DNA from 2 places in the Sporosarcina pasadenensis genome. Region 1 is predicted to be linked to the other one. Evidence: riboswitches for the same ligand, from Rfam matches in the RefSeq annotation. Region 1 holds a riboswitch; the other holds the start of a gene.
The links. Region 1 has a riboswitch for FMN ahead of AB1K89_RS00830 (hypothetical protein). Riboswitches for the same ligand answer to the same signal wherever they lie in the genome.

Region 1 (9,096 bases):
CAATATCGGAGACGTGGAGAAATGCATGTCCCGGGCAAGGGAATTGATTGGATGGGATGGGAAGCGGACCATAATTTCGGAAAACGGCTTGGTCCGTGCAAAAGGAGTATCATTGTTCTGGAAAACGTCCACGACATCGACGAATGCGCAAGCAGGGGCGTTTTTGAAGTTTGAAGCGGACGGTACGGTCAACTTAATTTGCGCTGCTGTCGAGCTGGGACAAGGGACGAAGACTATTTTGGCGCAAATTGCTGCCGAGCGATTGAAAATGAATGTTTCCGATATTCACGTCACAATGGAAGTGAATACACAATACACGCCACATCAATGGCGGACGGTTGCGAGCAGCACGACTTTTTTAGCAGGAAATGCCGTGTTGGCGGCAGCAGATGACGCCATTAGGCAATTGAGAAGGATCGGCGCCGTCGCGTTGCAATGTTCCGAAGAAGATCTGGACGTCGGAAATGGCCGGGTTTATTTGAAAGCTAAACCGGAATTCGGAGTTAATATTGAAACAATTTCACTCGGTTATAAATATCCGAACGGCCATACGGTAGGCGGACAAATTATTGGAGTCGGCGTTCATGTGCAACGGCATTTGACGCCGATGGACAAGGATACAGGATTCGGCGATCCCGGTCCATGGTGGTCTGTCGGCGCCCAAGCTATAGAAGTGGAATGGGATGAACGAAAGTTTACGTATAAAATCGTGAAGGCGGTAACGGTGCTGGATGGCGGAACGATCATTAATCCAATGACTGCGACGCAGCAGATGCGAGGAGGCATTTTCCTGGGGCTTAGTATCGCGAGCGGGGAATCATTCGAATTCAATGATCAGGGCGTCCTGCAAAATCCTGATCTACGGACGTACCAGCTCATGCGGTTTGGAGAACAGCCTGACGAGTACATCGTTGAGTTTGTAGAGACGCCAGCGGAGGATGGACCATTTGGCGCTAGGGGAATCGGCGAATATGGAGTGATTGGTGCTGCCGCAGCGTTGGCCAACAGCCTTTCATTAGCGACAAATGTGGAACTGACTGAACTGCCATTGACACCCGAACTTATATGGCGGACGAGGAGAGCAGCCTATGATTCCGTTTAATTTTGATTACTTTAAGCCGGAGACAACGGAAGAAGCATTGAAAATCTATTCAAGTGAATGGAAATTGGGCAAGAAAGTCATTTATTTATCAGGTGGCACCGAAGTGATCACGTTTGCACGCGGAGGAAAAATGACATTCGACACCGTAATCGACTTAAAAGGGATTCCGGAGTGTAATATGCTTGAAATGCAAGGGGAAGAGTTAGTTATAGGAGCCGCTGTGACGTTGAATCGATTAATTGAAACGAACCTATTTCCGCTATTGAGCAAAACAGCGCGCACGATTGCTGATCACACTTCAAGAAATAAAATTACAATTGGCGGCAATCTTATGAGCAAACTGGGATATCGGGAAGGAATCTTGCCATTTCTCATTACGGATGCCGTCGCTAGTGTCATTGGTCATGAAGGGACAGTGGTCATGCCTGTGGAGAAACTTGCTGCGGCGGAATTGGCGGATGGTCAGTTTTTAACACATATTAAATTGTCGGCCTCAAATCTTGATTTGCCTTTTATCCATTCGAAACGGACCCGCTCATCTAAAGTCGGTTATCCGATCGTCAGTTTGGCTGCAATGAGTAAAGAAGGTCGTATCAGAATCGCATTTAGTGGCATACATGAGCATCCGTTCCGTTCTGCGGTAGTCGAAGGAGTCTTAAACGATACGGCGATTGAGGATGAACAGAGGGTGGACAAGGCGATAGCGAAGCTGCCAACGGATATCACGGATGATTTCATTGCTTCAAAACATTTTCGCCGATTCATCCTAAACAAGCTCTTATCTGAAATGAACACTGAATGGGAGGGGAACCGATGATCATTTCGAACAGAGGAAAATATACAGTAGTCCCTTTGCTTGTCAATGGCACTTCACAAGATGTTATGATCCGTTCTGCCGATACATTGCTTTGCACATTGCGCGAGCAACTAGGTCTGACCGGTGCAAAGCAAGCTTGCGGAAATGGGGATTGCGGAGCATGCACCGTATTGGTAGAAGGAAAGCCGATGCATTCTTGCCTCCTATTGACAATTGAAACTTTGTCTAGTGGTATAACGACAATAGAAGGTTTAATACATTCACCGGTGAGGAAGGCGTTCGTAGATAATTGGGCAATTCAATGCGGGTACTGTACACCTGGATTCATCGTCAATGGACATGCGCTTGTCACGGAACATCCCGACGCGGATAACGAACGAATTGAAGAATGGCTGCAGTCGAATCTATGCAGATGCACTGGTTATCAGGAAATAAAAGATGCGATCAAATCCGTTTTAGCCGCTGACAAGTTAATCGATCCGGAGAGCGCTGATGCTTCTATACAGTGAAAAATGAACCCTTGGCGTGAAAACCAGGAGTTCATTTTTTAAAGCTTTTATTGCCCATGTTCAACGTTTCAATCAGTTGCAATGTTTGGGCTGCCTGGTCAATTTGTTTCCTGACCTGTTCTAGTTGTTGCTGTACTGTAGTGGGCGATTGAGTAACTGCATGCCCTTGTAACTGATTCAAAAGCTGCGAGGCTTGTTGTAGTTGTTGTTGTGCTTGTTGTACCGATTGTGAATCGAACAGTGTACTCATCTGTTGTATCGTTTGGGATGCTTTGTGCAACTTCTGAAGGATCTGCTTTTTATCCGTCTGGAACTGTTGTTCAGCCATCGGTTGTTGTGATGATTGCTGGACCATCTTGTCATTCCCCTTTCATTCTGATTAGACATAGTATGTGTGTATGGAAAGAAGGTTAAACAATCCTTCTTTTTACCCGTGTGAACCGATGATATACTTTGGGGTAAACATATATGGGAATGGGGAATGGCTATGGGTGGTGTAGCAGAACATGAGTTTGTAATGTTTTCTTTTGTACATCTAACAGTTGTTTTACTGATCGGTTTCATTATCGGCCTTCTTTATTGTCAGCGAAGGCGATTGCAAGAGAATGTGTCAAAACTGAAATGGGTGGAACGATATTTTGCGCTGTCATTATTAGCTATGGATATCACCTATCATATTTGGCTCATTGTGACGGATCGTTGGGGCTTGGATGATGCGCTGCCGCTCGAATTATGTAGCATCTCTCTACTAGCCTCGATTGTGCTCCTGTTGACGGGGAGTCGGTATTTAGTTGATTTTGTCGTTTTTGCAGGGATCGGTGGCGCTTTACAAGCTATAGGAACACCCGTTCTTGACATGGATTTTCCGCACTTTCGATTTTTTCATTTTTTCTACACGCATATGGGCATCATTTTGACAGGACTTTATTTTGTTTGGGTGAAAGTGTATGAACCAACGTTCAAAGGCGTAGTGAAAACGATGTTGATCATCAATGTTCTTTTGCCGTTTATTTTGGCTGTCAATTGGTTGTTTGACGGGAATTATATGTTCTTAAGGATGAAACCTCAAAATGGCAGTCTACTAGATTTCCTCGGTCCTTATCCTTGGTATATTCTATCGTTGGAAGCGGTCGCTTTCGTCATTTTTACAATCATTTGGCTTTTATTACGGACAAAAGGGAGTAAGAGAGCAAGATAGTTTTGACGTTCCTCTGATTTTCGATATGGACAACCATTCATCGGGAATGCTAAAATTTACTAACCGACAACAATGGGAGGGAGATGACGATAATGGAATCGAGCAAACAAAACGGGGTAAAAGCGAAGATCAGTTTGAAAGAAGCAGTCAAACAACAGCTTGAGGCTAAGAAGAATTCGACAAAGTCGACAAAAACAACAGGAAATCAAATTCAACAAACAAAAAAAATGAAGAGCCAACAGTCGAAGAAAGTAACCCAATCAAGTCGAAAAATGGGTATTTGACCATGCTGACAAAAAAAGCAAATCCCTAACAAGGGACTTGCTTTTTTCTATTCTTACAACTGTTTCAGTAGATTTGCCATCTCGATGGCGGATACTCCTACGTCCCATCCTTTATTTCCAGCTTTCGTCCCGGCGCGCTCAACCGCCTGTTCAATCGAATCGGTCGTCAATACGCCAAAGATGACTGGCACTTCTTCTGTCATATTGAGTGCGGCAACCCCTTTAGCCACTTCGTTGCATACGTAATCAAAGTGGGGAGTAGCCCCTCTAATGACGGTGCCTAATGTAATAACTGCATCATATTTTTTTGAAGCCGCCATTCGTTTTGCAATGAGCGGAATTTCGAAAGCGCCAGGAACCCAAGCGATTTCAATATCGTTCGCATCAACGCCGTGGCGGCGCAATGCGTCTTCAGCTCCACTGAGAAGCTTGCCTGAAATAAATTCATTGAAGCGGGATACGACGATGCCGATTTTAAGTCCTGTACCGATTAAATGTCCTTCGTATGTCAAACTCATTATATTTCCTCCTCAGATATGCAGTAAATGCCCTAATTTCTTCTTTTTCGTCTCCATATAAAATCGGTTGCTTTCTTCTACAGGAAGTTCGATAGGGATACGATTTTCAATCACTATTCCATGCTCAGAAAGACCTTCGATTTTTCGTGGATTGTTCGTCAACAATTGAATTCGAGTGCATCCGAGATCTGAAAGGATTTGTGCGCTGACGAAATACTCCCGTAAATCGTCGCCGAACCCTAATCGGGCATTTGCCTCAACAGTGTCAAACCCTTGCTCCTGAAGCTTATAAGCTTTCATTTTATTGACGAGGCCGATTCCTCGTCCTTCTTGGCGCATATAAATAAGGATTCCCATCCCGGCTTCCTCAATTTGTGTAAGTGCAGCATGCAGCTGTGGACCGCAATCGCATCGGCAAGAACCGAATACGTCACCCGTCAGGCATTCTGAATGGATTCTGACGAGAGGGGCCGCGCCGGGCGTGACATCGTCCAATTGACCTTTCACAAAAGCGATATGTTCGCGGCCGGTCAACTTTTCTACATAAGTGATTGCGGTGAAGTCGCCGAACGTCGTCGGCATGTGAATATCGACGACCCTTTCAATAAGTCTTTCACTTCGCTTCCGGTGTGCAATCAATTCTTCTATCGTCAAGATCACCAGGTCGTGCCGCTTTGCAATTTCCACTAACTCTTCTCCTCGAGCCATCGTTCCGTCGTCATTCATTATCTCGCAAATGACGCCCGCTGAAGTAGCACCGGATAGACGGGCTAGATCGACCGCCGCTTCCGTATGTCCTGGACGCACCAATACACCGCCCGCTTTTGCGACTAACGGGAAAATGTGGCCGGGCCTTCTGAAGTCTGAAGGCTTTGAGTCTCTATCTATCATTTTGAAAATCGTTTCCGAGCGTTCAAATGCGGAAATCCCTGTATGGCATGACGAATGGTCAATACTGACTGTGAATGCTGTACCATGTACATCGGTATTCATAGTAGTCATAGGCGGTAAACTAAGTTGGTCTGCAAGTTGTTGTTCAATCGGAACGCATATAAGGCCTCGTCCTTCCGTCGCCATGAAATTGATCATCGCTGGAGTCGCATAGTCAGCGAGCGCGACAAAATCACCTTCATTTTCACGGCTTTCATCATCCACGACGATAATCGCTTTTCCTTTTTTCAATTCCTCGATCGCTTTTTCTACCGTAACAAACATCACTAACACCTCTCAATCCAAAAATCCGCTATTGGCAAGTGCTTCCATTGTCAGCCCGCCTGGCGGTCCAGCTTCTTTTCTTAAGACAATCCGCTCTATATATTTCGCAAGAATATCGCATTCTACATTGACAAAGTCTCCGACACGCTTATGACCGAGAACAGAATCAGCTTGAGTAACGGGAATGAGGGATATCGTAAACCCGTGTTCAAATATGCTGAAAACAGTCAATGAAGTTCCGTCAACCGTTATCGAACCTTTAGGGACAAGATACGTTTGGAATGCGGAATCCATTTGAATATCGATATATATTGCATTTTCAATCGGACGTACCGCGATAATTTCACCGACGCAATCGACATGACCGGTTACGAAATGGCCGCCAAAACGGCCGTTCGCTGCCATAGCGCGCTCCAAGTTCACACGGCTTCCGGATTTCAATGTGGAAAGTGACGTCGCTATGAACGACTCGGGCATGACGTCTGCTGCGAACTCGGTTTTCGAAAAATCCGATACAGTAAGACATACTCCATTGACGGAAATACTATCTCCCTTTTTCACGTCGGATAGCACATGACTGCATCGGATGATCAGTTGCATAGAGGATGAACTTTTCTTTATCGTATGAACTGTTCCTATTTCTTCAACAATTCCAGTGAACAACTAGCTTACACCTCCAATCGGAAGAAGAGCATGAATCGGGATTGCTACTTTTGGCGTCCTATGATGCCTATTTAAAATAATTTGTAATGGGTTCTTTCCACCATGGGGCAAACGGGTGGTAGGGAAAGGGTTATGGAGAAGAATAAAATCAAAATATGCCCGGTTGCTAAAATCCGCCTCTTTTTTACATAAATCAGAGATCACTTTAAATCCGGCAGTCCGAAGAAGCCTAATCCTATTTCCAATTACGGAAGGATTCGGATCTTTGGACTCGATGAATACACGGCGAATGCCGCTAGCGATGATTGTATCTGTGCACGCAGGTTGTTTCCCGATATGCGCAGAAGGATTTAGAGTGGCATATAGATCGGCTAACTTCAAATAATCGGCGTGGACCATCGAATTCCTCCTTTCAATTTTTGAAAGGGCGGATATAGTTGGGCATGGCCATCAAACGCGAACAACTTCTCCCATCCAGACTTTAACTGTCGGTGCCGGAGTTTCACCAGCTCCACCGTATCCATAAAGGTACGGGTCACGGACTGACAAGCATTGCGCTTGATCACCGCCGGTAAGGAATTTCACCTTGCCCCGAAGTGTCGTTTTGAATGAACCGATTCAAATTTAACACACTTCAGAAATGCATGCCAAGTAACTGAACAAGAAAAGAATATGAAAGAATTAGTTTTCTGAGTGATTCAATGTTAAAATCTAAAGGAATCTATGATGAATAGCTTAGATTTTACGGCGACTTCAGCAGAATATGGGACCAAATTCTTTATTGAAAAATGAACCAATGTATTCAAGTAATTGTTACAGGTTTAATAGAAATCCAAATAGCTGAAATAATGATTTACGTAACATATAATAAAAATGGAAATAATAATACGAACGAGGATTGAAGCATAGATTTGACCACTGGTGGTCGGTCTTATCATGCTAGGGAAGAGGGATGTTGGTTAATGACTGGTTCGATTCATCAACGGAAAGCGGAGCATATCGACATCACGCTCAATGAAAAAGTGACAGGGAACCAAATTACGACCGGATTGGAAAGGGTTCACTTCATTCATAACGCTTTACCTGAAATTGACTTTAATGAAATCTCCATTGAAAGCAAATTTATTGGCCAAATGCGTCCAACGCCTTTTATGATCAGTTCCATGACTGGAGGAGCCGCGTTCGCTGAAACAATCAACCGTAATTTGGCGCTTGCAGCAGAAGAAAAAGGCTGGATATTAGCTTTAGGGTCCATGCGAGCATTAATCGAGAGCGAAGAGCACCGCTCATCATTTCAAGTGAGGCAATACGCGCCATCCGTTCCGATAATCGCCAATTTAGGCGCGGTTCAATTGAATTACGGATTTGGTGTCGATCAATGCAGGCAAATTATTGATATGACAGAAGCAGATGCATTGGTATTGCATTTGAACAGTCTCCAGGAAGTCATTCAGCCGAACGGAGATTTAAATTTCAAGGATTTATTAGTGAAAATCGAAGAACTGGCGAGAACGTTGCGGGTTCCATTAGGTATTAAGGAAGTCGGTTGGGGCATCGACGGAATGACGGCCAAAAAGCTTTGTGAAGCCGGCGTGTCTTTTATAGACGTAGCTGGGGCTGGAGGTACATCATGGAGCCAAGTGGAAAAATATCGCTCGACAGATCCGGTGAAACAGGCCGCAGCCGAAACGTTCAGCGTTTGGGGTATCCCGACAGTCGATTGCGTCGTTTCAGTACGTAAAAAGATTGGTGAACAATCGATTGTCGCCAGTGGCGGCATGGCAACAGGTTTGGATGCTGCCAAAACGATCGCTTTAGGAGCTGATGTTGTCGGTTTCGGGAGATCTATTCTGAAAGAAGCGACACAATCTCCAGAAGATGTCATCAGAGTGATGGAAACGAAAGAACTGGAGCTCCGCATGGCAATGTTCGGGGTCGGGGCATCTACATTAGGTGAACTGCAAGCGAGCGACAGAGTACGATATGAGCGATGATAAATGATTTAACAGACCACTTGCTAAGGCGAGTGGTCTATTCTTTTTAAATTACTATTCAGTTAATTAGTTGAAAACGGGAACGTTAGTTTGTATAATGAGAAAGAGGGGAAATATGCAGAAGGGGGATAAGCGAGTTGGCAAGAAATCCAGGTATGACTGACGAAAAGATCATCGAATTATACAACAGCGGGTTACCTTACACCAAGCTTTGCGAAGTTATTGGATTGTCTGATCGTGCAATCCGAAATGTATTATATAAGCATGGGGTCGAATTGAATCCTATAGGACGTCCGCGTATTCACAAAGTGAACGAGAACTTTTTCAAGATATGGTCACATGAGATGGCTTGGGTTTTGGGATTATTTATCACAGATGGCCATGTGAACAAAAGAGTTCATTCTGTCTATTTATCTCAAAATGACGAAGATTTGTTAAGGAAAGTAGCCAAACTTATGGGTGCATCTCCAACGATTGCACAAGGAACCGGCACAAGAAAAACCCCAATGCTAATCATCAACTCGAAGATCATCAAACAGGATCTTGAACGACTGGGAATTACACCAAATAAGTCATATACAGTGGCTTTTCCTAACGTGCCAGTTTGGTATTTACCTGCATTTGTGAGAGGCGTTATTGATGGGGATGGTTGGGTTGACCGAGAGGGTTATCGAATGAACATAACGACAGCAAGCATCGTATTCGCAGAAGGTTTACAAACAGTTTTTACTAATTGGGGATTATCCTCAACCATTGCTGCGATAAGGAGTTCTAAAGGTAAACCGATATATAGAGT
Region 2 (9,096 bases), 160 kb from region 1:
ATCCGCTTTCATCGCTTTCATTTTAACGACCATATTCGCTTTCTTCCTTTCCACGAAAATCACCTCGCCATTACGAGGGATGAAGCAAGCTGCTTTTGAATTATCGAAGGGGAATTTTGAAACGCGTCTACCGGTCATGCAAAATGACGAAATAGGTCAATTGGCAACTGCTTTCAACCAAATGGGCAGGCAGTTGAAATACCAAATGGAACTGATCAAGCAGGAAAAAGAACAATTATCAAGCATCCTTACATCGATGACGGATGCGGTCATTACATTCAATCGGGATTATTCCATTCTTGTGAGGAACCCTCAAGCTGAACGGCTATTGCAGAAGTGGTACTTTGCAAACGGAGCGGATGAGAAAGTGTTGCCGAAGGAAATATTCCATATGCTTGAACACGCCATTACATTTGCAGAGGAAGTTGAGGACGAGCTCGACATCGGCGGTCAGTTTTACGGTATCTCAATTAGTCCGTTATACAGTGAAAACAGCATTCGCGGAGCGGTGGCCGTGTTGCGTGATATGACAGATCAGCATAAGCTGGATAAGTTGAGATCTGATTTTATAGCAAATGTATCCCATGAGCTGAGAACGCCAATTTCCTTATTGCAAGGGTATAGTGAAGCGATTATCGACGATGTGGTGACGAGTGAAGAGGAACGCAATGAAATGGTCCAGATCATTCACGATGAGTCGAAACGGATGAGCCGTCTCGTAACTGATCTGCTCGACCTCGCTCGAATGGAATCTGGCCATATGCGGTTATACAGACTAAATTTCCCTCTTATTCCTTTTTTGGATAGAGTGCAAAATAAATTCATGCAAATCGCCCGTGATTCAAACGTTATGCTCTCAATGAATGTCGACGATAAAGAACAAGGGATTGTCGTTTTTGCTGATGATGATCGTTTGGAGCAAGTATTCACAAACTTGATTGATAATGCAATCCGGCATACACCGGATGGAGGAAAAGTGACAGTCGGTGTCGAAAGAAAAGGGGATATGGTTGAAATTTCCGTTGCCGATACAGGAAGCGGCATACCGAAAGAAGATCTGCCTTTCATTTTCGAACGATTCTATAAAGCGGACAAAGCTCGGACGCGAGGGAAAGGCGGAACCGGATTGGGCCTTGCAATCGCTAAGAACATTATCGACTCACATGGTGGTAGAATTACCGCGGAACTTGGTGACACATCGGGCACGATCTTCAAATGCGTCTTGCCGATCGGTCCGGAAGATGAGAACATCGAATCGCTCTGAAAAGTAATGGACGAAAAGCACGGCAAGATGAAACTTTTCATCTTGAATTACGACTAATGTAATGAACGGGGGGATTTCGTGGATGACTCCGTTTTCCACAAGCTATACGAGCAATATCATCAGGATGTCTTCAATTTTCTTATCTATTTGACAGGAGATCGATATTCTTCCGAGGATTTTATGCATGAAGTGTATGTCAGGGTATTGAAAGCCTATGCTGGTTTTGAAGGGAAGAGCTCTGAAAAGACTTGGCTTTTTTCCATAGCGAAAAATGTCGCCATCGACCATTTCAGAAAGAAGAATGTACGTCAAAAACATCATTTCGATAAAATCGACTGGGAGCAGAGCGAATTGCCCTCGACAGGCAGCACTCCTGAACAAATTGCATCGTTGAATGAAGAGATGAGACAATTGCTGCGGGTTTTGGATACGTGCACAGGTGACCAAAAGATGGTTATCGTTTTACGATACTTCCAGGAGCTATCCATAGCGGAAACCGCCGATACCCTCGGCTGGACCGAAGGAAAGGTAAAGACGACCCAACACAGGGCAATAAAAGCATTACAAAAGAAATTGAATGCTCTTTCGGCAGAGGGGGGAAGATGAATGACAAACAATCAATGGGATGACAACAAGCTTGAGAACCTTCTTCATTCCATGCCGAAAATTGAAGACAATCGTACGAAGGAACAAATTTTGGATCGACTTAAACGAGATCAACGACTGAAAAAACGACGTCGGATGAACCCGAGGAAATGGATGCCTGTCATTGTTGCGGCGGCCGCGCTGCTTCTACTCGGCCTCATTGTCCCCTCAATGCTCAACAGTCATGATGGAGCAATGGAAAAGTCAGGTGCTCCTCGCTCACTTAAAGAAGATCGGGCTTTTGAAGCAAAGACAGAATCGACGGAGGAAGCAGAGACATTTGATGCATCTGCCACAAAGGAGTCAGCTGCAATGATATTCGCGGCAGATGACAGCCATGTGCTGCTTGCTGATGAGGTAGTTGATTACATCCCTCTACAAGTCGGCTTAGTGGAATCGGCAAATGTCATTCCTATCACTTTCCTTATTCCTGAATCAAGGGTCCAATCCGATTTTCCTGAAGGAAATCCGACGAGTATTGAGCTATATAATAAATACGCAGGGGAAATTCCAGAAGAGGAGCTCGGTTTCGATGATTACCACCCGTATAAAGGGACTCTATACGAGGAAAAGGGCATTCTTCGCCATCAGATCCCTGCTGGGCATACGTATGATTTGTCATCAGCAACGAATGAAGTTTATTTTAATTCAATGCGTGACACTTTTTCCGAATTTGAAAAACTGCAGCTCGTCGATGAAGAGGGGAATCCGGCCTCATTTGAAAGTATCGGGAAATCCGACACCGAGGGATGGAAAAAAACGTTCCCTTATTATAAATATAAGATGCCTTCAGGAAAGGTTTATTTAGCTCCTTATGCACCTGGAGCGGCTGTAGAAACAGTAGATGCGGGGCTCATGGAGATGAAAAATGTCAATGGAAATATTGTAGAGTCATTAATTCCAGAAAGTGTGGACTACGATGTTCGGCTGGAAGATGAAATTGCTGTAATTACATTTAAAGAACAATTGGATGTCAATGCATTTGAGCATAATGTAATCAACCAGATGATAGAAGGGTTCATGCTAACCGCGAGAAGCTACGGCAAACAAGTACGTTTAGAAAACGTAGTTCAAGAGAGCTTTGACAAGTATGATCTTTCAACTGCTTTGCCGATGCCGATCGGAAGCAATCCTACATTGTTCACTCAATAATCACACAAGAAAGCATTTTGTAAACAGGAGAGTTTACAAAATGCTTTTTTCTCGTTACAATAGAGTTGTAATATAATATTGATTCATCTTCGGGGCAGGGTGCAATTCCCGACCGGCGGTAATGGAAGTTTACTTCCTAGCCCGCGAGCTTAACGGCTGATTCCGGTGTGATTCCGGAGCCGACAGTACAGTCTGGATGGGAGAAGGTGAAGGTGCAGCCGTCTTTTTGTGATGTCCACAAAAAAGGGTGCTTATTTAAGTATGGGTAAATGTAAAGGAAATCTTCCTTTATTGCAGACCCTTATTTGATGATGCCTTTTAAACTCTCCCTAAAGCTTATTTGCTTTAGGGATTTTTTATTGGACAACAAAAAACGGTCAGACCTTTCCTCTTTTGAAGTGAATCGCAAAAGGAGAGAGGGTTAACATGAACAACAAGAAATTGCGTAGGATGATTCTCATCGCGATACTGGGAAGCATTTCAACGGTATTGATGCAGTTGAATTTCCCGTTGCCAGCTTTGCCGGCATTCCTGAAAATCGACTTCAGTGAAATTCCGGCTGTGTTAGCGATCATGACGATGGGGCCAGTCGCAGGAATCGCTGTAGAACTGCTTAAAAATGTGTTGCATTGGTTCTTATCAGGAAGTCCTACAGGCGTACCGGTAGGAGAGATTGCAAATTTTGCAACAGGCGTCCTTTTCATCATGCCAATCTATTTGATCTTTAAGAAAGTACAGAACACGAAAGGCCTGACAGCCGGTCTGATTGCCGGTACGGTATCTATGGCTGTCGGAATGAGCTTATTGAACTATCTCGTGTTCTTGCCGATGTATGTATACTTTATGAATATGCCAGCTTACACAGGCGAAGCTTTATTCAACGTGATTGTTTTAGGGATTCTTCCTTTCAATCTGATAAAAGGTATCATGCTAATGGTCATTTCTTTATTGCTGTATAAGAGCATGAGCAAATGGATTGACCAACAAAGCCGTCAATTGACAATGTAATAGATATAGATTGTGCGAGTATGGGAACTGTTTATTGTTCTCATACTCGCTTTTTTTATGTAAATCCGTGGATTTCTGCTCGCAACGCTGCGCTTGATTTATCTATTTATGTATTATTGACAGATTGCTTAAATAATACTTTGTAACTTTTTTCGAAATGAAACGTATCATTAATTGTTAGAAAAATAAGGGGGGGTGTTTCAATGCTTTTTAGTGGGGAGAGAGTTCGATTAAGAAAAATGGCAATTGAAGACGTTTCTTCTTACCATAAGTGGAGAAATGATATAGAGGTCATGCAATTTACCAGTCTATCATTAGATGTTTTTACATATGCCGATACAGAAAACTTCGTCAAAATTATAACCGGATCCCATAATTCAAAGGGCTATATGATTGAGGAAATTAGTACTGATAAGCCAATTGGTGTTACATCACTCATTAACATTGATTATGGAAACCGTAACGCCGAATGTATAATTGACATCGGAGAGAAAGATTATTGGAATAAAGGTTTTGGACGGGAAGCCTTTCAGCTTTTATTGGATTTTGCCTTTGATGAGTTAAATTTACATAAGGTGTATTTAAGGGTTTTTTCTTATAATGAACGAGCAATAAAGTTATATCAAAAACTAGGATTTAGTGAAGATGGAAGATTAACAGAGCAACTTTATCGGAATGGATCTTGGCATGATGTTATTCTTATGGGGCTTTTAAAAAGAAATTACAGGCTGCTAATGAATACTCCAGAATCGGGCGCAATTGTCGAATAAGCATTGTTCTCGATTCTAGAAGAGAATAAGGAATGAATGATATGTTCATTGCAGATACGGCAGATGGATACAGTAAAACCTATCACCACTGCAGACTTATTAATAAACATTTAATTCATATATAGATGTCTTACCGCAAAAGTTTCAGGCGGAAACTATTGAACGAACTTTATTTCGACATGACACTTTAATGGATGAATTTGAAGAATGGTGCAATGTGACCATTGAGCAGTTCACAATTAAAAGTTATACGATTTATGAAAAGCGTAAAACAATTGTTGAACGTTTTAATCCGTCCGCGCATACCGTTTTTTCGCAGTCATTTCATGATGGTAAAATTGTGAATGCTGAGCAACAAGGAACTGAATTCATGCTTCTATTAGATATGAGTGGCGGGTTTACAGTCAAGTCAATTGTGCAGTTAGTTTTTCATGATGCACAAACAGAAGGTAAGCTTGAAGGCTATTACGTGTATGACGAGCTAATAGAAAATGAGAAAGGATTTGCATTACGCGTTTTATAGCCTTCAACACCATTTTTGCACTAAGAGAGGATGTAGCGAATATTGTTAATGTTGCGCTACGTAAAGTTGATGTAAGCACAGATGACAATATGTATTTCTGCATTATAGCAAATCATTTCGATCAACTCGGCTGTTTAGAGGATGATGTAAAACTGAAATGGCTTGAGGACTAAGAAGAAGGGGGATTGAAATGAATACAAACAAAAGTAAGGTCAGTACAGGACAACGTTGGGCCGGTACAGGGCTGGGCTGCTATGAATTTCGAATTTTTTTAGGAGAGGGAGGCAGTCATGCTAACGAAAAAGATATTTATTAAATTATCCCCGATTATAGTTATAATTTCTCTCCTGGTCGGGTGTACAATTAATCAAACGAATCTAAAAAAAGTAAAAGGCGATAACCCAACGTATAGCGAATATTTTCATGCTTATGATGGGCTGAAGGATAGGAAAAACATTAAATTCTACAAACCAATTTCAATGGAAGAAGTGCCGTCGTCTTCGTTGCCAGATGAAATGAAAAAAGTCATACATCCTGTCGATCTAAATAGGTTGCCCTTTGAGGTTAATGAAGAGAAAGTCTATTTTGTCACTTCTAATAGCAAAGAAGGAAAAGAGATTAGCCAAGTCCAAGTCAATTATCTTGGTAAAAACGAGTATGGCAACACAGATAACTTTTTTATCATTTCAGTAACAGAAAATGATCGAAATCCGCTGGAAGGTCATGACATTTCACACGAAGTAGATTCTGTAGGGAATAAGTTTAAGAAGGAACGCCTGACGGATAACTTGCCAATCTTCCAGCAAGTCCTCACAACAAATAGTGCATTGCTGTATAGATATTACGATTATAATGAAGCAGATAACAAGATAATATCCGTTGGTACTGCTGCAAATGAATTTTACGCTTTTTACAATGGATACGTTTATCACGTCGGCTATCTAATTGACAGACAAAAAAATGATGAAGACATGCAAGAGAAGATGTTGCAGCTTACTCGGGAATATATTTTAGGAATTTCATCTTAACCGTTTCAACTCGAGCGAAAGCCGTCACGTAGAACGGCTTTTGCGACCAAAAGCGAAGCGTTGGGAGCACATCTTTGCCCTTGCCGTCACGTAGAACGGCTTTTGCGAGCACCAGCTCTGCCGGAAATTTTTATAAAAAAACCAAGAGGCTGTCCGGATTGATTTATTCCGGGCAGCCTCTTGGTTGTTGTGACTCAATCTTCCAGCTCCAGGCGCCAGAGGCTCGGGGTCATAAGTCAAAGCTACTGTGTGGCAAAGACCGCCACTCCGTATCTTTGCCTTATGCCTGTCGCCTCTAGGCAGGCGCCTTACGCTTTAGTCCTCATATTTTAACGGATCGCCATCGAACGGTGCGTCTGCGACTTTGATTGAATCTGTCGGGCAACCGTCAAAAGCGTCTTCCATGTCTTCCAATAGTTCTTCTGGAACTTCTGTAACGCCCGTGTTATCATCAAGGATAACGTAGGCAATCCCCTCATCGTCATAATCGTAGATGTCAGGTGCAGCAGCGCCGCAAGCTCCGCATGCAATACATGTGTCTTGGTCAACGATGGTGTATTTTTTAGTAGACATTGACGTTCTCTCCTCTTCTCTCCGCACTATCTATTTAGTTCCCTTCTCATTCTAAAGCTGTTTTCATTTGTTTTCAACAATAAAACATTTATTTTAAGGGGGGCTAGCCATGAATTTGTCATCAATTCTACTATTTCTTATTGGTAAAATGGACGGACAGCGGACCTTGAATGCTGGTCTTCATCTATTGCGCGGAAAAAAATCTGGACAGACATTACAAGACGTAGAATACTTCAATGTCAAACCATTTTTCGGAATCTTACCGAAACTGGAAGAAGGGACTTACGTTGAAGCTGCCGATAAGCTGATGAGCACAGGGCTGATAGTCCAGGATGATAAGTTTGTGCGACTGACAGATGAAGGGAAAGACAAAATGGAGGGGTTGCCTGAATTCCATTTTAAAGGTTGGGATTATAGAGGGCGTGAAGTAATATTTTTCAAAAGACTATCGTTGCTCGTCCAAACACTCTCCTATATGCGCGCAGGCGAATCTTCGTTCACCCCAATCCAAAGGGAGCGGGAAATTCAACTTTTCGTGAGACGACTTCTAGAAGGGCAACCGATCACGAACCCTGTATTTGCAAAACAGATAGGCGACGAGTTGAAATTGGCACTATTGCAAAGTGGAATGAGCGATATTCAGAAAACCATTTTTGCATGCCGGTTGACCGGAAGGACAGAAACGGCAAAGACATGGGATCAGTTAGCTACGGATTTGAGCGCATCCACTGAAGCCCTTCGTCTATTATTCATTGAAAGCTTACATAGGCTATTACCTGTAATAGAAGGAAATGATGATTTTCATTTTCTGAATAAAATTGCTTACGACATAAAGGTCCATTCCTATTTGACTGATTCGGCGATGCATACGAAAAGACTTTTTGACCAAGGCCACTCATTGGAGAACATAGCAGCGATACGTAAATTGAAGATGAGCACGATTGAAGACCATGTCATTGAGATGGCGATGAATGATAACCGCTTCCCGGTCACTCATTTCGTGTCAGAGGAACAGATCCAGGCGGTCATTTCGAAATCGGAAGAAATGGGAACGAAGAGGCTAAAATTATTGAAAAATGAATTTGATGCACTTTCCTATTTCGAGCTTCGACTCATCATGACTGCTTGTAAGGAAGTGAATAACTAATGGACTTGAAAAAGATTTTGCAAGACCAATTCGGATATGAAAACTTTAGGCCCGGACAGGAGGAAGTAGTTCGTCACGTTTTGAACGGACAAGATACAATTGCCATCTTGCCAACCGGGATGGGGAAATCCCTTTGCTATCAGCTGCCTGGAACGATTATGCAAGGCTCCGTCATCATCATTTCACCCCTCGTCTCGTTGATGGAAGACCAGGCGATGCGAATGAGACAGAACGGCGAAAAGCGGGTAATCGCATTAAATTCTTTTTTGCCGTATACCGAGCGACAAAGGAGCATAGGGCAGCTTCCAAAATATAAATTCATTTTCGTTTCCCCAGAAATGCTCTCCCAAGACTCATTTAGCCGTCAACTGGACAGGTTGCAGATTTCATTAGTTGTAGTGGATGAAGCACATTGTATTTCACAATGGGGATTTGATTTCCGCCCGGACTATTTACGGATCGGTGAGTTCTTGAATGAGATGGGACGTCCTCCCGTACTCGCATTGACGGCCACAGCGAATGAAAAAGTGTTGAACGATATTCAGCATTATCTTCGAATGGAAAGGCCGATTGTGCAACGCCATTCATTGGATCGTCCGAATATTTCCTATTCGATCATAGATGTGAATTCCGCTTTTGAAAAAACGGCATGGATTAAAGAAAGGGTCACACAAACGACCGGTCCAGGGATCATTTATGCATCTTCGAGAAAACGAGCTGACGAATTGGCTATGGAGCTTCAATTGGATGGCATCGCTGTTCAATCATACCATGCAGGTAAGGAGCAGGATGATCGTTCCATCATCCAGGAACAGTTCCTGAATGGCGATCTTGAATGGATATGTGCAACAAATGCCTTCGGAATGGGTGTTCATAAAGATGACATCCGGCAAGTCATCCATGACCATATGCCCCCGACAGTTGCCGCGTATATACAAGAAGTCGGGAGGGCGGGTAGAGACGGAGGTCCGGCTGCCGCCACGCTG

Region 2: another riboswitch for FMN. It lies ahead of AB1K89_RS01650 (ECF transporter S component); the one in region 1 lies ahead of AB1K89_RS00830 (hypothetical protein).

Annotation. Positions count from the first base shown of each region.
Region 1 is NZ_JBFEGM010000001.1:154,894-163,989, forward strand. Features, by position in the region: gene AB1K89_RS00785 (xanthine dehydrogenase family protein molybdopterin-binding subunit) at 1-1,102, shown strand, start outside; gene AB1K89_RS00790 (FAD binding domain-containing protein) at 1,089-1,919, shown strand; gene AB1K89_RS00795 ((2Fe-2S)-binding protein) at 1,916-2,428, shown strand; gene AB1K89_RS00800 (hypothetical protein) at 2,460-2,783, opposite strand; gene AB1K89_RS00805 (YwaF family protein) at 2,916-3,626, shown strand; gene AB1K89_RS00810 (hypothetical protein) at 3,719-3,910, shown strand; gene ribH (6,7-dimethyl-8-ribityllumazine synthase) at 3,964-4,428, opposite strand; gene AB1K89_RS00820 (bifunctional 3,4-dihydroxy-2-butanone-4-phosphate synthase/GTP cyclohydrolase II) at 4,441-5,643, opposite strand; gene ribE (riboflavin synthase) at 5,656-6,306, opposite strand; gene AB1K89_RS00830 (hypothetical protein) at 6,307-6,705, opposite strand; FMN riboswitch at 6,765-6,909, opposite strand; gene fni (type 2 isopentenyl-diphosphate Delta-isomerase) at 7,269-8,300, shown strand; gene AB1K89_RS00840 (LAGLIDADG family homing endonuclease) at 8,438-9,096, shown strand, end outside.
Region 2 is NZ_JBFEGM010000001.1:319,403-328,498, reverse strand. Features, by position in the region: gene AB1K89_RS01665 (ATP-binding protein) at 1-1,264, shown strand, start outside; gene AB1K89_RS01660 (RNA polymerase sigma factor SigX) at 1,343-1,870, shown strand; gene AB1K89_RS01655 (hypothetical protein) at 1,871-3,061, shown strand; FMN riboswitch at 3,143-3,273, shown strand; gene AB1K89_RS01650 (ECF transporter S component) at 3,488-4,069, shown strand; gene AB1K89_RS01645 (GNAT family N-acetyltransferase) at 4,273-4,839, shown strand; gene AB1K89_RS01640 (DUF4085 family protein) at 4,961-5,362, shown strand; gene AB1K89_RS01635 (hypothetical protein) at 5,553-5,678, shown strand; gene AB1K89_RS01630 (hypothetical protein) at 5,653-6,390, shown strand; gene AB1K89_RS01625 (ferredoxin) at 6,706-6,963, opposite strand; gene AB1K89_RS01620 (YpbB family protein) at 7,073-8,110, shown strand; gene AB1K89_RS01615 (RecQ family ATP-dependent DNA helicase) at 8,110-9,096, shown strand, end outside.